DNA from 3 places in the Halomonas sp. CnH100-B genome. Region 2 is predicted to be linked to each of the others. Evidence: predicted binding sites of a transcription regulator. Region 2 holds the regulator's gene; each other region holds the start of a gene.
What was found. Region 2 encodes FNR, which switches genes on or off when oxygen is low (the NO sensors DNR and NnrR bind a similar motif). Its sites were predicted from a motif close to TTGATNTANATCAA; they were not measured.
Positions count from the first base shown of each region.

Region 1: cyoA (ubiquinol oxidase subunit II) is a predicted target of FNR. The motif match lies at 2,479-2,492, and genes of this name have one in related genera.
Region 3: NH398_RS11740 (plastocyanin/azurin family copper-binding protein) is a predicted target of FNR. The motif match lies at 2,160-2,173, and genes of this name have one in related genera.

Region 1 covers NZ_JAMXRX010000002.1:246,151-250,334, reverse strand. Annotated here, with positions in the region: gene cyoB (cytochrome o ubiquinol oxidase subunit I) at 1-1,217, opposite strand, end outside; gene cyoA (ubiquinol oxidase subunit II) at 1,220-2,266, opposite strand; gene NH398_RS04670 (DeoR/GlpR family DNA-binding transcription regulator) at 2,556-3,323, opposite strand; gene NH398_RS04665 (outer membrane protein OmpK) at 3,606-4,184, shown strand, end outside.
Region 2 covers NZ_JAMXRX010000003.1:142,836-147,019, reverse strand. Annotated here, with positions in the region: gene hemN (oxygen-independent coproporphyrinogen III oxidase) at 54-1,481, shown strand; gene fnr (fumarate/nitrate reduction transcriptional regulator Fnr) at 1,539-2,288, shown strand; gene ttcA (tRNA 2-thiocytidine(32) synthetase TtcA) at 2,278-3,186, opposite strand; gene NH398_RS07385 (DNA polymerase III subunit epsilon) at 3,262-3,912, opposite strand; gene NH398_RS07380 (putative nucleotidyltransferase substrate binding domain-containing protein) at 3,918-4,184, opposite strand, start outside.
Region 3 covers NZ_JAMXRX010000004.1:452,835-457,018, reverse strand. Annotated here, with positions in the region: gene NH398_RS11760 (heavy metal translocating P-type ATPase) at 1-110, shown strand, start outside; gene NH398_RS11755 (ISL3 family transposase) at 133-1,389, opposite strand; gene NH398_RS11750 (DUF411 domain-containing protein) at 1,477-1,914, opposite strand; gene NH398_RS11745 (hypothetical protein) at 1,911-2,060, opposite strand; gene NH398_RS11740 (plastocyanin/azurin family copper-binding protein) at 2,257-2,757, shown strand; gene NH398_RS11735 (response regulator transcription factor) at 2,772-3,437, shown strand; gene NH398_RS11730 (ATP-binding protein) at 3,424-4,184, shown strand, end outside.

The sequences.
Region 1 (4,184 bases), on a different contig from region 2:
GCCGCCGGGAGCGCCAGCATCACGCCGGTCATACCGCCTAGGGTAAAGGTGATGATGAAGCCAAGGGTCCACAGCACCGGCGAGGTCAGCTCAAGGCTGCCGCGGAAAATGGTAAACAGCCAGTTGAACACCTTCACCCCGGTGGGGATGGCAATGATCATTGTCATGATGCCGAAGAAGGCGTTCACGTTGGCACCAGCACCCATGGTGAAGAAGTGGTGCAGCCACACGATAAACGACAGCAGCGTGATGGCCACCGTGGCCCAGACCATGGTTTTGTAACCAAACAGACGCTTGCGCGCGAAGGTGGCGATGACTTCAGAGAACACGCCAAAGGCCGGCAGAATCAGGATGTACACTTCCGGGTGACCCCAGGCCCAAATGAGGTTGACGTACATCATCATGTTGCCGCCAAAGTCATTGGTGAAGAAGTGCATACCGAAGTAGCGGTCAAGCGTTAGCAGCGCGATGGTCGCGGTCAGAATCGGGAACGAGGCAATGATCAGGACGTTGGCGCACAGCGACGTCCAGGTAAAAATCGGCATGCGGAACAGGGTCATGCCTTTGGTGCGCATTTTCAGAATGGTAACGAAGAAGTTGATGCCGGTGAGCGTGGTGCCTATCCCGGATATTTGCAGTGCCCATATCCAGTAATCGACCCCCACCCCAGGGCTAAACTCTATCCCCGATAAAGGCGCGTAAGCGAGCCAGCCGGTTTTGGCGAACTCCCCTACCACGAGGGAAATATTGACCAAAATCGCCGACACGGCGAACAGCCAGAAACTCAGGTTATTCAAAAACGGGAAAGCAACGTCGCGGGCGCCGATTTGCAGGGGCACCACCAGGTTCATCAGACCGATGACCATGGGCATCGCAACGAAGAAGATCATGATCACGCCGTGGGCGGTAAAGATCTGATCGTAGTGTTCAGGAGGGAGATAACCTGCGGCCCCACCGGCCGCCATGGCCAGTTGCGTCCGCATCATGATCGCATCGGCAAAGCCGCGAAGCAGCATGACCAAGGCCACCACGAAGTACATGATGCCGAGCTTTTTGTGGTCGACGGAGGTAAACCACTCGTTCCACAGCCAGCCCCATTTACGGTAGTACGTCAGTGCGCCCAGTAGCGCGGCACCCCCAATCGCCATGAAGGCGGCAACGACCATAATGATCGGTTCGTGATACGGAATTGCTTCTAACGTGAGTTTTCCAAACATGCTTAACCCCCCGCTTCAACGCTTGTGGGATGGCCGCCCAAGGCGTGGTCATCACCTGCATGCTGATTGGTAACGTGGCCGATCGCGGCCTGCTGTTGAGAAGCGCTGGCGCTCTCTAGCTCGCTGGATTCGCCATGGCTATCGTGGGTATCACTGATGGTGTCACCGTGGTTTGCATGACCACCGTGCCCACTGCCGTCACCACTGTGGAAGCTGCTGACGATCGACTCATACAGCTCGGGCGTGACCGCCGAGAAGTACTCCACCGGGTGATACTCCGTCGGCTGCGCCAAGGCTTCGTAACCATCCGGGAAGGTCAGGGTGTCATCAGTCGCACGCACGTTTTCCACCCAGGCATCGAATTCCGCCGGAGAGGTGACGTGGGCATCGAAGGTCATCCCAGAGAAGCCAGCACCGCTGTAGTTGGTGGAACGGCCGGGGTAGACGCCCTCTTCGTCGGCAATCAGGTGAACGTCGTTATCCATGCCCGCCATGGCGTAAATCTGGCTGCCTAAGCGTGGAATGAAGAAGGCGTTCATTACCGAGCCAGAACTCACTCGGAAGCGCACCGGGGTATCTACCGGGAAGGCCAGTTCATTGACGCTAGCAATGCCCTGTTCGGGGTAGATGAACAGCCACTTCCAATCCAGCGCGACGGCTTGGATCTCCATGGGTTCCACGTCGCTTTCCAGCGGTTTGTGGGGGTCCAGGCTGTGGGAGGTTTTAAAGGTGAGAAAGGCGAGTACGGCAATGATCAAGCAGGGCACGGTCCAAACGGCCGCTTCGATGGCGTTGGAGTGCGCCCAGTCCGGCAGATACTTGGCGACGCGGTTACTGCGCCGGTAGCGCCAGCCAAACAGCAGCGTCATCACGATGACCGGAATGACCACGATCAGCATCAGCCCAAAGGAGGTCAAAATCAGCGAGCGTTGCTCGACGCCAATCTGCCCCTTGGGATCCAGCAATGCAGAACTGCAGCCCGTTAACAGCAAGCACAATACGACGAGCACAAAGGTGCCTCGCCTGCGCCAGTGGGTAGGTAGTTGCATGGTGTGATCTCATCAGAGAGTTGTCTAAAACAGCCTGCTGCTTGGCGGACGTGTAGCCAACTAAGTAGCAAGCTAACTATCACCCCATACTTTTCCCAGAACAGTGAGCGCAACTGCGTTGCTCCGGGAAAAATATGCGCCACCTTATGGGGTTGGTGGCGAGCCTTGGCCGTGCACCTTGCGTGCATCAACTAAGACTAAAGTATTTTCTATTGATCTGGGTCAATCAGAAAGAGACGTTATGCCGCACCCTGCGCACCCGTTGGGTGCCAAGCAGCATCCTCTCTGTTTAGGCGAGCGTGACGCTCAAGGTGGGCAGTGGATGGCGCTCCAGCAGGCCAGGGGCTCGCTCATCGTCAGTGACGACGATATCGAAATCCTCCAGCGAGGCAAAATAGGCCGGGCGCACCACGCCAAATTTGCTGGCATCGACCACCAACAGCCGCTGCATCGCCGTGGCAATGGCCGCTTGTTTGGGCCCGACTTCATGAAAATGAAAGCAGCTTACGCCTCGTTCGCAATCCACGCCTGCGGCAGAGATCAGCGCCTTGTTAATGCCTAAGCGCTCGATGGCGGCGCCCATACCGTCGCTGCCAAACGATTGGGAGGAGGCATAGAACAGCCCGCCCAGCAGCACCAGGCGCACGTTGGGCAACCCGGCCACGGCGTTGGCCACGTTGAGCGCATACGTCACTACGGTTAATTCGCGGAAGCGGCTGAGCTGGCCCAGCAGCGGAATCAGTGTGGAGCCGCAGTCGATGAACAGCGTATCGCCCTCTTCGATAAAGCTGGCTGCACGCTGGCAAAGCCGCTGCTTCACTTGGTAGTGACTCGCCTGTTGTTCGGTCAAATCATACACCGGCGTCACGCCCGGGTAGCTGGCCATCACCAGCCGCCCACCCAGCAGACTAATGGCTGACGGCTGCGTTGAAAGATCCCGACGAATGGTCATTTCGGAGACGCCGCACAGCTCGGCGGCATCGCGAAGATGCAGCGTTCCCCCGCTAGCCAACGCTTCTTGCAACATCGCCATGCGCTGTGCGCTCCGATCGTTCATGTCCGGCATCTCCTTATGATTCATTTTGTTATCAGCACTAAGCCCTACCAGGCGCTCTATGCTGAGCTAGCCCCTCGCTGATTTCCACTGCTACGCACGTTTATCACCCGCACATGATGCGCTTATCACATTTAAATAGCGTTGATGTGACAATACTTGCAAATCAACGTTAAAAAAATAACACTCAATGTTATAATTTTAACATCAACGCCAGCCCACACGACCCATAACGTCGGAACGCCAGCCCCTCTGGCCCCGAGATACAAACCTGTTGAGGCTTCCATGACTGCTCTATCCCACTCTCGTTCTTCTTCGTTCGTCACGCTTGGCGCTGGCGTTTTACTGGCCAGTGCTGCCGTAGCAACCCCTGCGTTTGCCGACGATGCCGAGCCGCAAACCCTCGACCGTCTGTGGTCGTTTGCCAACGTTTCAGTCAACTACCTGGACTGGTCGAACGGCACCGAAGCACGCACCGCCAGCAACGCGGCGAAAAGCGACTTTACGTTCGTTGAAATCGAAGGCGGCGTCGGCTTTAGCTGGGGCGAATTCTACGGCTTCTTCGATTTCGAGAACCCGACCAACGACCAGTTCGACCAAGCCAGCGGCGGTAAAGACAACTTCCGTACTGCGGGTAAAGTGACCTCTCACATCTACTTGGGCGACAGCCCGCTGTCGATTTATGCCCACCTGTACGATTTCCGCGACTACGGCTACGAGTCTCGCGAGCAAGACCAAATTCTCGGCTTGGGGTATCGCACCACGTTCGACAACGGCCTGTGGTTCAAACCGTTCATCGGTGCAGCCCGTGTGCAGAGCAATAGCTACACCGGCATGAACGGCTTCATGGCTGGCTGGGTCGCA
Region 2 (4,184 bases):
TAACATTGGCGCATCCGCTTTTCTGCTTGCCCTGTTACGTCGGAGCGCTTCCTATGCCCGTTAACGCCACTGCTGCCCTCGCTCACCCCTCTTCCGCAGCGGCGGAGACCACTGCCTGGGACGACGCACTGCTACGCCGTTACGACACCAGCGGCCCGCGCTATACCTCGTACCCGACGGCGCTCTCTTTTCATGACCAATTCACTGCTGACGATATGAGCCAGGCGCTTGCGCGCAGCAACGCCAGCCGAAAACCGCTCTCACTGTACGTGCACGTCCCGTTTTGTCGGAAAATTTGCTTTTACTGCGCGTGCAACAAAATAGCTACAAAAAATACCGCTCTGGCCGAACCCTACTTATCACGGTTGGATCGCGAGATGGTGCTCACTGCGCGCCATTTGGATACAAAGCGTCCGGTGCAGCAGCTGCACTGGGGCGGCGGCACGCCAACGTTTCTCACTCTGGCTCAGATGAGCGATTTGATCGACCGCTTAGACGCACGCTTTGGCCTCTCCAATGCGCCGGACCGTGATTACGCCATCGAAATCGACCCACGTGAGGCGGATGTCTTTACCCTGCGCCATTTGCAGTCGCTGGGCTTCAACCGCTTGAGCTTGGGCGTACAAGACCTCGATCCACAGGTACAAGCGGCGATCAATCGCGTTCAGCCCCGGGTGCTCACCGAAACGCTAATGGATGAAGCCCATCGGCTCGGCTTTCGCTCGCTCAACCTCGATTTGATTTATGGCCTGCCCTTACAAACCGAGAAGAGTTTCGCGGACACGCTGCGCCAAGTGATCGAGCTAGGTCCCGCACGGCTGTCGGTGTTTAACTATGCGCATCTGCCGACCCGCTTTGCGCCCCAACGACGCATCAAGGACGCCGACCTGCCCAGCGCCGATGAGAAGCTGGCCATGCTGCATACCACCATTGCGATGCTGACCCAGGCGGGCTATGTGCATATCGGCATGGACCATTTCGCGCGCCCCGACGACAGCTTGGCCAAGGCGCAGCGCAACGGCACCCTGCAGCGCAACTTTCAAGGCTATTCCAGCCACGCCGAGTGCGACTTGATTGGTTTGGGGGTATCGGCCATTTCTCGGATCAACGATAGCTACGCGCAAAACCCTACCCGGCTCGCTGACTATGAAGCGGCCTTAGATGAAGGTAGGCTGGCGACCGTGAAAGGGTTACGTTTAAATAAGGATGACCTAATGCGAAGAGAGGTCATCGAGCGGCTCATGTGCGATATGGCCATTGACCTCGACACTGTCGGCCAGCGCTGGCAGGTCGATGCCGCAGATTACTTTGCCAACGCCCTTGAGCGGTTGGAAATCGCCGAACGGGATGGCCTGTTAACGCGTCAGGGGCTTCGGCTCACCGCCACCCCGGTGGGGCGGCTACTCATTCGACACCTGGCCATGGCCTTCGACACCCACTTACAACGCCAGGATGGCCAGCGCTACTCGAAGATCGTGTGAGCGCCTTGAGCCACCTGCCCCCTGTACCCATGATGGCGAATAAGAAGGGAGACCCCCATGTCATATCCTGCCAGCCAACGACGTTCACTGCTGCAAGAAGCGCGCTGCCAAACCTGTAGTTTAAGCTCGCTGTGCTTACCGCTTGCCCTGGAGCTTGAGGATATGAGCCAGTTCGATGCCATCATTCGCCGTCGCTCGCCGCTGAAGAAGGGCGAACCGCTGTTTCGTCAGGGCGACGCGTTCACCAGCGTTTATGCCGTGCGCTCTGGCAGTTTGAAACAGGTGACCAGCGAAGGGAACGGTAACGATCAGCTCACCAACTTCTTTCTGCCCAGCGAGCTGGTCGGCTTGGACGGTATCGACGAAGAGCACTACCCCGGCACCGTGATTGCCCTGGAGACTACCACGGTGTGCGAAATTCCGTTTGACCGCCTGGACACCCTCTCAGAAGAGATACCTGAGCTGCGCGGCCAACTTTACCGCAGTATGAGTAAGGAGCTGCGCGATGACCGACGGATGATGCGCTTACTATCGCGCAAAACCGCCGACCAGCGGCTGGCCAGCTTTTTAATTACCCTCTCTGACCGCTTCCGTCGCCGGGGTTACTCCCCCTACAGCTTTCGGCTGTCGATGTCGCGGGCCGATATGGGCAACTACCTGGGTCTGGCGGTGGAAACGGTCAGCCGTATTCTCAGCCGCTTTCAGCAGCAGGAGGTGGTGGCCGTTTCGGGTCGCGAGGTAAATATTTTGGACATGCAGCGCCTCATCACCCTGGCAGAAGAGGAGGCGCAGACGATTACACGTTAAACGCCTGAATGCGGCTCTCCATCAGCGCCGCCTGCTTCGCTTCCAGACCGGCAAAGTCGAATAGCTCGCGGTCGGCAAGCTGGGAAGGGGCGACGTTGGTGACGGCTTTGAACATGCTCTCCAAACGGCCAGGGTGCTTCTTGTCCCACTCTGCCAACATCTCTTTGACGATCTGGCGCTGCATGTTGGGCTGTGAACCGCACAGGTTGCAGGGAATGATCGGAAACGCCATCAGCCGTGAAAACTCTGCAATGTCCGCCTCTTTGCAGTACGCCAGCGGGCGAATCACGATATTTTTCCCGTCATCAGAGAGCAGTTTCGGCGGCATGGCCTTCAGCGTACCGCCGAAGAACATATTCAGGAACAGCGTTTCCAGAATGTCTTCCCGGTGGTGGCCCAGGGCAATCTTGTTGGCGCCAATCTCGTCGGCAAACCCATACAGCGAGCCACGGCGCAGACGTGAACAGAGCGCGCAGGTGGTCTTTCCTTCCGGCGTTTTCTCCTTCACGACCGAATATGTATCACGTTCGAGAATGTGGTACTCCACCCCCAGCTTGTCTAAGTACTGGGGCAACACGTGCTCCGGGAAACCAGGCTGTTTTTGGTCCATATTGACCGCCACGAGCGAGAAATTGACCGGCGCGTTGCGCTGAAGATTGCGCAAGATCTCCAACATCGTGTAGCTGTCTTTGCCACCGGAGAGACACACCATGACCCGGTCGCCCTCTTCGATCATGTTGTAATCGATGATGGCATTTCCCACTTCGCGCCGCAGGCGTTTTTGCAACTTGTTGAATTCACGCTTCTGCTTGGCATCCTGCAGCTCATGCTGCTGGGCAAGGGACTCGTCAGACGCGCTGTCTGACGCAGTAGGGTCAAAGTAGTCAGGTTGTAACATGATCGTCGCACTGCCGATGGGTGAAGGAGCAGCGCGTATTCTAACAACACTCCGAAGCTCTACCCAATACAAACCCTAGGCCGTCAGGGCGATCTCACGCTGTAAACGCAGGTAGAGGAGCGCGCTGGCGGTGGCTTCACTGACCACGCTGGGCCAGATCAATGGCGGTAGCTGCCAGCGAGCCAACGCTACGCCAAGCGGGTCGAGGGTATCGATGTGTGGATGCAGCCGCCGCAGCTGTCGCCCATGCAACTTGGCAACGTCCACCTGGGCGTTGGGGAGACCAAACCCCAATACGCTTTTGAACAGCCCGTTCAAAGGTTCGAGGGTGTGCTCCAACTGCCAGCCGACCAGCGGCCGGTTGCCGATGAAGTCGGCCAACTCCGTCAGGCACTCGGCATCTGGCGTGCGCGGCGCGTCGGTGGCGTGTAGCTGGTGATGGCGTCGCAGGGTAGCAGGGACTAGCGCGGGCGATACCGACAACGTGGCCCACCACATACGACTGGTGTGCACACGGCGCGGGTTCAGTACCACCGCCGCTACGCTGATCACCGCTGGCTGACCCTCGCTCACCTGGCAGGCCATGGCCACGGACTCTTCCCCCATGTAGGGCTGAAATAGCCAGGCATACGGCGAATCGGCCCAGCGGCGACGGTCGCTTTCTCGCTGAAGCAGCGTTCTCAGCGAGCCGCTGAGCAGCGTCATGTGTCGGTCTAACAGGCGCATTCCGCTCACGAGTACTCCAAATGATAGCGGTGGGAAAGACGCTGCTTGAAGTCTTTCACGATGTGCAGGGCTTCGCGCAACAGGTCTCGTTCCAGTGAAGAAAGCTCTTGTACCACGACCCGATTGGTACGCTTGGCGTGGGTGCCCTCCATGTCCTGGAGCTGCTGGCGAAGACGCAACTCGGTGAATAGCGCCAGGGCTTCGCCGAGATCATCGGCAAACCGTCGATCCAACCGCCCATCGATGGCCAGGGCCTCCAGGCGATCCAGGGT
Region 3 (4,184 bases), on a different contig from region 2:
CCTTCACAGGTATGCTGTTATCACCGATTATCGCGGCGGCGGCGATGTCACTCTCTTCAGTGAGCGTGATTGGCAATGCTTTACGACTTAGGATGATTGCTATTAAGTAACAATATCTGGTTCTTCGTCACTTCACGTGGATTTGGCCTGATCGAATAGGCGGCCCACCGGGCTGCCAATCAGGTAGATCATGGCGATAAAGTTGGCCTCGTTCCGGTAGCCACGTGCTCGTGACCGAGCCGCTTGGAACAGACCATTCATTCCTTCCAGTCTTGCGTTCGTCAGTCCCGAGAGCCAGCGTCTGACCACCGCGTCGGGGTGCCGCTCAAGCGTCGCCAGGGCTTTCCCCATCGGCTTCAGCAGTGGCTTTTCAGACACCGCCGCCTGCATGACCTTGAGGTAGTTCGTGATGCGCCACCGAGCCGCTCTGGGCGTTGGAGCCTTCTGGATCCAGCGTAGCTTCTCCTTGATCACCCAGGCATCGGCCGTGGCGCTCTGATCGGCCACCAACTCCTGGAGCGCCGAAAGCTGTTTGGGTGTCAGGTTCTTGTTATCCAGGTTCTTCAGCAGGGCCCAGCGCAGCGACTTGGGGTGCCCCTGCTCCCGGCGCTCTTTCTTGCGTACCTCGTCCAGCCGCTTGGTGAAGGTCTGTACGATATGGAACCAGTCGACCGTTACCTCGGCCTTGGGAAGGTGCTCGGTCACGCCGCTAAGGAAGGCTGGCGACATATCGCAGACGACCTCGACCACATTATTCGGGTCGCCGCCATGGGCCGCCAGGAAGGCGCTGAAAGCCTGGATGGCATCCTTGCCGCAGCCTGGGACGGCAAAGATAACCGGTTCCCGCTTGCGCTGCATGTCGAGGAACACCGTGACATAGCGATGACCGCGCCGGGAGGCGGTTTCGTCCACGCCGACCGTCACCACCTTGGACAGATCCAGTTCCCCCAACATGCGGCCAACGTAGCGGTGCACGATGCGCCATAGTCGTTTGTCGGAAATCTCCAACTGGCGGGAGACGGCCAGTACCGGCATCTCCTTGACCAGTGACATGGCCGCTTGCTCGAACAGCAGGGTAAAGTCGCTGCCCGGCCGGGCCCAGGGCACCTCTATGCGCTTGACGCCATGGTCAGGACACTTCGTGCGCGGCACGCGAGCATGCAGGTAACAGTGATGCTGAAAGAAGTTCAGATGCCGCCAGGTTTTGTCGGCAAAGTCATGAGCTTGGCAGGCCTTACCACATTCTGGGCAGGGATAGAGACTGCCTCGCTCCGCCTCGACATAGAGGTCCAAGCGGTGGGGCGACACGGCGGTATCCAGGTACTGGTTCTTGAGGATCCAGGGCGCTTCCAAGCCCAGGCCGAGTGTTAGAATCTGGGTGCCGTCCATGTCATACCTCCTGCCGCTGTGGAGGTCATATTCTGGCCCAGCTCAGGGGGCGAATTCCACACCCAACGTCGAAGAGCCAAAAATCTACTACAGAGTCATAAACGAATCGTCTTTGTGGTCAGTGAACATATAGACCTCGTAAGGCTCACTCTGAGGCCCTGGCATGCCTGGTGTACCAATGGGCATTCCTGCTAGGCCAATCCCACCTATGTCAGGTTGCTCTTCAAATAATGCCTCGACTGCCTCCATCGGCACGTGCCCCTCAATCCAGTAGTCTCCTATTTCGATGGTGTGGCACGACCCCAAACCATAAGGGACGCCAGCCTTCTGTTTGATATCGCCGAGCTCAACGTTATCGACAATAGTTACATCGACTCCTAGCATTTCCAGGTGGCGAGCATATTCATCACAGCATCCGCACTGAGGATTTTTGTACAGTGTAGCTTCGTCCGGCAGTGCAGCCTGAGCCGATGTAGCCCCGAGAGCCAAAGCACTTGATAGAATAGTAGCGGTAAGATGCTTCATGGAAGGTCTCCCTTCGTTGTGTGGCTAAACAAGTATTTGGCGAGCGACGCGATACCTAAGCCAACGAGCAAAAGAAAAAGCAGGGGCATCAGCCAGCCGTACCAGCCCATTGAGCTCATAAAGGCTAAGCAATCGGCATTCATCATGGTAAGCCTCCGATCAAGCAAGTTAGAAATTACGCCCTGAGTGTACGACTCTAGGGCTACCTCAAGGTCAAGCCTTGTAACCTTGTAAAAAATGAAAAGTTGCTATGGATCATATTCTGCCCGCTGGGTTCAGGCTCGTTTCAGGTTAACACCGTATAAATAAGCAGTGACAACAACCCTTTTGAGGTAAATGACCATGCGCAACACCATTTTAACAACTCCTTTGCTTGCTCTTTCACTAAGCCTAGTAACAAGCGCGGCATGGGCTGCGCCCGGCCATGGCGGCGGTGACAGTGGCCTGACCGACGCTGACGTTGACCGCACGATCACTCTTGATGCTGGCGATATGTGGTTCGACCCTGAAACACTAGAAATGGCGGCGGGTGAAATTGTTAAATTTGAAATCACCAACACCGGCAATTTAGAACATGAGTTTGTGATTGGTAGCAAAGAAGCCCAAGAAGAACATCGTCAAATGATGCTAAACATGGCCAACGGCGGAGGCCACGATATGTCGAATATGTCACACGGCGGCGGTCACGATATGGCCAGCATGGACATGGCAGGTGTCACCATTGCGCCTGGTGAAACCGGGACTTTATTATGGAGTGTCCCTGACAATGTTAACGAGCTAGAGTATGCCTGTAACATTCCTGGTCATTATGAATCCGGCATGTACGGTAATTTTTCTCTCTAATCTGACGCAGACCCATGAAACTGTTGCTACTCGAAGATGATGATTTGTTAGCAGAAAGCTTGGCAGAGAGTCTCAAGGACAACGGTTACCTGGTTGATTTGGCCGCTTCATTGAAAGCGGCCAAGTCGCTGATGGCAACCGAGCATTATGAGCTGGCTATTTTAGATGTCGGTTTGCCCGATGGATCGGGGTTAGATCTTCTCGCTCATTGGCGCAAGCAGAAGCGCAGTACGCCTATTTTGATTTTGACGGCGCGCGATACCTGGGAAGATAAAGTGATTGGACTTGAAACGGGAGCCGATGACTATCTCACCAAGCCCTTCCACGAAGCCGAACTCATGGCCCGCCTGAAGGCCTTGCTGCGTAGGCAGTCTGGTCAGTTATCTCAGGTGATTACGCTAAACGGTGTCTCGTTGGATGAGGCGGGTCAACGTGTGTGCTTAGAAGGGGAAACGTGGCGTTCGCTAACAGCAACGGAGTTTCGATTACTGCGCTACTTAATGCTTCATCCAGACCGTATTCACTCGAAAGATCAGCTACTAGAGCAGCTCTACGCCTTGGAGCAGGACGCTGCCGCACCTAACTTGGTGGAAGTCTACATCGCTCGTCTGCGCCGTTATCTCGGTAAATCAGTCATTCAAACGCGACGTGGTCAGGGGTATTTCTTTGCTTCACATTGATAGACGCAGTTTACGCATTCGGCTACTCGCATGGTTAGGCGGCGTCGCGCTACTGGTGGTGGTCACCACGTGGCTATTGCACGGGATCTTTTTACAGAGCCTGGCAAGGGATTTTTTAGGTGAACGCTTACAACGTGAAGCAAACCACGCGGTCGCGCAGCTAGAGCAAGACCAAACGGCTGTACCGACTGCGCTCGACTCGGTTAGCCAAGGCTATCAAGTCTTTCATCATCTCTACGTACTCCGTTTCAATGGCTCGGTCAGCGCTTCTGACCCGCAATGGCAGCAACAGCTGGCTCCGTTGCTAGATGAGAGCGGCGATGCCCTAATAGACGTGAATCGCGGAACGCAGCACATGCTCGTCTATCGTCGCCATTTTGAGTGGCAGGGCACACAGGGTGTGCTACTGGTGGGTGAGGATTTTTCACAGGTGGAAGCAGGACTTGCGACCTTGCACTGGTGGGTCGGTGGGATTGCCGCCGTGCTTTTAGGGATGCTCATCTTACTCAATATGCTGGCGGTTAACCGTGGACTCATACCACTCTGGCAACTGCGCCAACAACTTGAAGCATTGCGCTCAGGCAAACGAGATCGCTTGTCATTAGTAGCCCCTTCGGAGCTAGATGAATTAGTCGACCAGTTGAACTGGTTCATGGACGACATCGATCTTCGTCTAAAGCGCTCGCGAGAATCGGTCGCCAACCTATCACATGCATTAAAAACACCGCTGGCAGCCGTGACTCAAGT